Linked DNA regions of Hahella sp. HNIBRBA332. The protein of the gene in region 1 binds, or shares a complex with, the protein of each later gene. Links are inferred from orthologs where the notes say so. Each region holds a gene or a part of one and is shown on either strand. Other genes may lie near its edges.

Region 1 (3,300 bases):
CTCAGGCGCATGCCGGATGTATAGAATAATTCGGCGATCGCCTGATCGCGTATGTCCAGTTCTTCGTCTTCTACCGGTGAATCCAGTAACTGCTTGGCCTGATCGACATCCATGGTCGCTGGCAAACGTTTGGTCATTTTCGGGGCGCGTACGCCATTGGCGGGGTTTTCGTATACGACACGCTCTCGCAAGAGGTATTCATAAAAACGCCTGACTGTAGACAACAAACGGTGCAATGAGCGACTGCCGAGCCCACGGCGATGAAACTCGCTGAGAGCCTGGCGCAGCTGCGGCGTATGCAGGTCTTTCCAGGTAGCGACGCCATTAGCGTCACAGTACGCGACAACACGTCGTAAATCGCGAGTGTAGTTACTGACGGTATGCACGGAATAGCGGCGTTCGCTATGCAGATACGCAATAAACGCCTCTACTTGTGTGGACAAGCTCATGGAAAACTCTCCGACCGCAGGACCCGCAACCAGTGACTAATCCGGGAAATGCTCGTCTCCCCGCCCCTCTTTCGCCAATAAAGGCGGCAGCATACGGCTAAGAGACTCACTGATGTAAGACAGGAATAACGATCCCATGCTGGTATTGAAATAACGCTCATTGCGACTGCCGATGCTCAGCATTCCCAACAAGTCGCCGTATCTAAGTGGAATGACCGCGCAGGACGCAATGTCAGAGTGGTTGTGAGGAAATAAAACCTGCAGCTGTCTGGGCTCCAGATTGCCGCAAACCGCCTTGACGCTGTTAAGCAGCTCTTCGCCCAACGCATCAGAGGATTCCGTCAGCGAAGCGGTAGAAACATTACTGATCGGGAAGTCTTTATGCTCAGCGAACAGCACCAAGCTACAGAAGTCCACCTGAAAGTCGCCGGTGAAACTGTCTTCCAGCACAATCACCACTTCATCCAGTGAACGTGCTTCCAGCAAGTTCATCAACAAGCGTTTGCTCTTTTCAAAAAAGCGGTCGTTCTGACGCGCCGTATCGATCAAATCGTACAGTTGCCGCTCATAATGATCGCGTTGTTCCCGAAACAGGCTGATTTGTCGCTCAACCAGGGAAATCGCCGCGCCGGACCGGTGCGGCAGCCGTATTTCATTGAGCAGTTCTTCATGCTCAACAAAAAAGTTGGGGTGCTCACGCAGGTAAGCCACCACAGCTTCTGCTGTCAGCGCCGGATTTTCGTCACTGCGCTTTGCCTGATTATTCATTCACCACTCCACTGCCGGAACTCTGTTTAGCGCCTATCAGGGCTTGCGAGTTCCGGTTGTATGCCTGACGTTTGTATTAATAGTCCGTCTACTTTATTCCTGTCAGTGTCCCTGCCGAGCTATATCCTTACTTGACCATCAAAAACACGCACCGCCGGACCGGTCATCATGACCGGATGGCCCTCGCCTTCCCAGCTTATCTTGAGGTTACCGCCCGGCAGCTTGATTTCCACCTTGCGATCCAACAGGCCGCGCAGCCTGCCCGCCACCACCGCCGCACAAGCGCCAGTGCCACAGGCCAGCGTCTCTCCGGCGCCTCTCTCGAACACTCTAAGCTTAGCAAAGCGGCGGTGAACCACCTGTAAAAATCCAATATTGGCGCGTTCGGGAAAGCGAGAATGATTTTCCAACGCTTTGCCCAGTTTATGCACCGGGGCTTTATTGACGTCGTCCACCACCAATACACCATGCGGATTGCCCATGGAAACCGCGCTGATCTCATACATCACGCCGTTGACTTCAATCGGGTAGATGGTCTCCTGCGTCTCGGCGAGAAAAGGAATTTCCGCCGGAGTCAGTCTGGGCGCGCCCATATCCACGGTCACTAGGCCATCCTTGTTCACAATCAGCTCGATAATTCCCTTTTTGGTCTCCACACGGATATTTTTTTTGTTGGTCAGACGGCTTTCTTTAACAAAGCGCGCAAAACAACGAGCGCCATTGCCGCATTGTTCCACTTCTGAGCCATCGGCATTGAAAATACGGTATCTGAAATCCACATCTGGGCGTCCAGGCGGCTCAACGATCAACAGCTGGTCGAAGCCTACGCCGAAGTTGCGATCGGCCAGTCTACGCACTTGCTCCGGACGGAAGTGCGCATGCTGGGAGATGAGATCGACAACCATGAAGTCGTTGCCCAAACCATGCATTTTGGTGAACTTTATTAACATTTCAGCTCACTTTTATGCAGGTTTTACCGAAGCGCTCTCCGGCAGCGCGCACTCTCCCGCGAACAACTCCTCGATAGTTTCGCGACGACGCACAAGGTAGTGCTTGTCGCCATCCACCATCACCTCGGCGGCGCGGCCGCGAGAGTTGTAGTTTGAACTCATAACGAAGCCATAAGCTCCTGCTGAACGTACCGCCAGCAGATCTCCCGGTTTCAGGTTCAAGAGACGTTCTTTGCCAATAAAGTCGCCGGTTTCGCATACCGGACCGACAATATCATAACGCGCTTCTTTACCTTCGCTGTGCTGCCGCACCGGCACGATATTCTGCCAGGCGCCATAGAGAGACGGGCGGATCAGGTCATTCATCGCCGCATCGACAATAGCGAAGTCTTTGTGGCCGTTATGCTTCAGATATTCTACGCGAGTGACCATCAACCCGGCGTTGGCGGCGATGGAACGCCCGGGCTCCAGCACCAGCGTCAGACCGCTGCCCTTTAGGCGCTCCATGACGGCGCGGGCGTATTCGTTGGGATGCGGCGGCGTTTCCTGGTTGTAGGTAACGCCCAGGCCGCCGCCCAAATCCAGATGCTTGAGTTGAATGCCTTCGTTGCGCAATGTCTCAATGATATTCAACACTCGCTCCAGCGCATCCAAGAACGGGCTGATCTGAGTAAGTTGCGAACCAATGTGGCAGTCAATGCCGATGACGTCCAAGTGCGGCGACGCGGCCGCGGAGCGATACAAATCCAGCGCTTCATCAATGCTGACGCCAAACTTGTTTTCTTTGAGCCCGGTGGAGATGTAGGGATGCGTTTGCGGGTCCACATCGGGATTGACGCGGATGGAGATTGGCGCTTTTTTGCCCATACTCGCGGCGACCTGTTGTAGCCTTTCCAGCTCAGGTGCGGACTCCACGTTAAAGCAATGCACGCCGACTTCCAGGGCGCGGCGCATCTCATGTTCCAGCTTACCGACGCCGGAGAAGACAATTCGCTCCGGCTTGCCGCCCGCCGCCAGCACTCTCTCCATTTCGCCCACGGAAACGATGTCGAAACCCGCACCCAGTCGCGCCAGTACATTCAACACCGCGAGATTGGAGTTCGCTTTGACGGCGTAGCAAATCATATGGGGAT
Region 2 (3,087 bases), 1.4 Mb from region 1 along the record:
GAGTTGTAGTAGCTCAATAGCTCTGGAGACGGATGGCTGTATATTTCGCCGTTATAGCCATCGATGATGATATCTCTGTCATCCAGCTTGTTAATGGGCATATCTATAACGCCCATTACGCACGGCAACCCCATCGCTCTGGCGAGAATCGCCACGTGGGAGTTACCAGAACCCTGCACCGACACCAACCCCAACAGCTTCTCGCGAGGCACCTCGCCCAACATGGATGGCGTCAGCTCTTCACTGACCAGAATGGTGTTTTCCGGATAGTCGCGCTGCTCATCAATATGCTGTTTTTGCAGATAAGCCAGAACTCTCTGCCCCAGGTCTTTGATATCGACGGCTCGCTCCCGCAGGTAAGCGTCATTGATCGCCTCGAAGTGACGCACGTATTCCTGCACGACAACTTTAAGACTGCCCTGAGCCCAGTTGCCCTCTCGAATGAAGTTTTTCACCTCACCGCTCAGCGCATTGTCATCCAACATGCCCAGATAGACGTCAAACAAGGCCTGCTCTTCCGGTCTCAACTGCGTAGACAGGCGTTCGCCTACCTCTTTGATATCTTGCCGCACTGCTGCAACCGCAGAGTCAAACAGCGCCATCTCCGCTTCAATGTCTGTGCAGGGCTTTTCCGGTACGGCTTTCAGGTCAGCATGAGGGAATTTGACGACACATTTACCGATGGCGACGCCTGACGCACCTGCGACGCCTTTAAAACAAATGTCCCGGGCTTTCTGTCCAGTAAAATTTAACCCGGAGATAATTCCCGTCGCCTCCCCATGAGCGATAACCGCCGCGAGCTGAGCGGAGATAGTTACCAGGAAGGCTTCTTCACTTTCATCAAACAGACGACTGGCCTGCTGCTGAACAACCAATACGCCAAGTACTTTACGGTGATGAATAATAGGAACGCCGAGGAAGGACTTATACTTTTCTTCGCCGGTTTCAGGGAAATAACGATAACGGGGGTGGGCTGGCGCATTGTGCAGGTTTAAGGGCTCTTCACGCACCCCCACCAATCCTACCAACCCTTCGGAATGCCCCAATTTAACCTTACCGATAGACTCAGGATTCAGCCCCTGGGTAGCCATTAAAATATAGTGATTGGTCTCTGGATCCAGCAGATAGATGGAACACACCTCAGTGTCCATCGACTCATGTACGCGTTTCACAATAAGCTCCAACGCCTCTACCAGATTCGGAGCGGCGTTGACTTCTTGTACAATACTACGCAATACACTCAGCATAGGCGGGACGCTTCAACTTTCCTCACGCTTGAACAAGACCGGGGCGAACTCCCTCATCGCCCGTCGATACACCTCTCGTTTGAAGGATACTACCTGCCCGAGGGGATACCAATAGCTGACCCATCGCCAGCCGTCAAATTCAGGTTTGTCCGTGTAATTCGTGCAGATTTCCGATTCATCCGCCAATAACTGCAACATGAACCACTTTTGCTTTTGCCCCACACACACGGGATGAGAGTCATAGCGAATCATTTTCTTCGGCAGGCGGTAACGCAACCAGCCGCGAGTGCCAGCGACAATCTCCACAGCCTCGGGCGGCAGCCCCACTTCTTCTTTTAGCTCTCTGAACAGAGCCTCTTCAGGCGATTCGTCTTTCTTAATGCCGCCTTGGGGAAACTGCCAGGAGTCTTGTCCAATACGTCTGGCCCAGAACACTTCACCACGAGGGTTGCACAGTATGATGCCGACGTTGGGACGGTAACCTTCAGCGTCTATCACGAACTGCCATCCTTATAATTTTTTTCAACATTGTTCCACAATTGAACAGCTGTATACAAATTAGCTTTACTTTAAGGGCTTTTAGCTAACTCTTCTAATAATATATTAGGATTTAGTCAATAAATAACAGAATGTCACCCCGAACGCCCGTCACGCCTCGTTTCCGCTACGGTTGGCCGCTACGGATCAATTTCCTTTATAGTGTACAATTCCCACGCCCATCACAGAGGAGTTTAAGCATTGGCTCTAGCTATTTTTGATCTGGACAATACTCTCATCGCCGGCGACAGCGACCACGCCTGGGGCGATTTTCTGGTTCACAGGGGAATTGTCGATCAGGAAGACTTCAAACGCGTAAATGACGAGTTCTATCAGGACTACCTTAAAGGTCAGCTGGATATCTTCAAATACCTGGGGTTCGCCCTGAGCCCCCTGACCCAGCATCCTCTGGAGCAATTGCATCAGTGGCGAAAAGAATTCGTCGAAGAGTCGATTCGCCCTCTCCTGCTTCCCAAAGCGCTTGAGTTACTCCGTAGTCACCGCGACAAAGGCGATTATCTACTTATCATCACCGCCACCAATCGCTTCGTCACCCAGCCTATCGCCGACCTGCTGGAAGTCGATGAGCTAATCGCCACGGAGCCTGAGTTCATCAACAACCGGTATACAGGCAAAGTCAGCGGCACGCCGAGTTATCAGACCGGAAAAGTGACGCGTCTGCGTGAGTGGTTGCAACACAACCCTTATGATCTGTCAGATGCCTACTTCTATAGCGACTCCCACAACGATATTCCCCTTCTGGAGCATGTCGGCAATCCTGTTGTAGTGGATGGCGACGAGCGTCTATTGCAAACTGCTCGCGAGCGCGGCTGGGAAATCATGAGTCTGCGCCCATGAGAGTGGGCGGACGTCATATTGCGATCCAGCTATTCTTGCTGTGCATCGCATTAACTGCCTGCGATAAAAGCACGGAGCGGAACTCTCCAACTGAATCCTCAGCCCCGCAGCAGAGCGCCACGCCACTCACCGCACAGGAGCAGGCTGACGCCAAAGCGACGGCAGGAGCAGTTGTGTCGCCACTTTGGAGCGCGGCGACGGAAAAACATGACGTCGCCCTGCACGCGATTGAAAAGTTGAATCGAGGCCTACAGCAATTTATCAGTGCGCCGACGCCAGACTCCCTGAAGGATGCGAGAGAGGATTGGATGCAGGCGCACGCGGCGTTACAAGAACTCAAAGTGTGGAGCCAATTGCCTGCAGCGAAAAACTACCTCAAGCACAAGGCGCCTGGAGCGCCATATAATCGCGCGTCGCTTCTGGACGCTGCGCCGCTGTTGGGCGG

The links.
Region 2: the proteins of dapF (region 1) and rppH are in contact, whole or in part, in a solved structure (PDB 5YGU), measured with the Escherichia coli proteins. The link is inferred for Hahella sp. HNIBRBA332 from one-to-one orthologs.

The regions. Positions count from the first base shown.
Region 1 is NZ_CP132203.1:5,412,957-5,416,256, forward strand. The notes cover bases 253-3,231. They hold dapF (diaminopimelate epimerase), read right to left. Parts: upstream 2,168-3,231; coding sequence 1,337-2,167; downstream 253-1,336. Other genes in these bases: xerC (tyrosine recombinase XerC), read right to left, coding at 253-449; O5O45_RS23965 (DUF484 family protein), read right to left, coding at 486-1,217; lysA (diaminopimelate decarboxylase), read right to left, coding at 2,180-3,231. Also shown: more of xerC, read right to left, coding at 1-252; more of lysA, read right to left, coding at 3,232-3,300. UniProt on the Escherichia coli protein: Involved in the succinylase branch of the L-lysine biosynthesis and in the biosynthesis of the pentapeptide incorporated in the peptidoglycan moiety. Catalyzes the stereoinversion of LL-2,6-diaminopimelate (L,L-DAP) to meso-diaminopimelate (meso-DAP).
Region 2 is NZ_CP132203.1:6,794,527-6,797,613, reverse strand. The notes cover bases 3-2,768. They hold rppH (RNA pyrophosphohydrolase), read right to left. Parts: upstream 1,746-2,768; coding sequence 1,260-1,745; downstream 3-1,259. Other genes in these bases: O5O45_RS30225 (imelysin family protein), read left to right, coding at 2,639-2,768; O5O45_RS30230 (histidinol-phosphatase), read left to right, coding at 1,986-2,642; ptsP (phosphoenolpyruvate--protein phosphotransferase), read right to left, coding at 3-1,247. In the rest of the region: more of ptsP, read right to left, coding at 1-2; more of O5O45_RS30225, read left to right, coding at 2,769-3,087. UniProt on the Escherichia coli protein: Master regulator of 5'-end-dependent mRNA decay.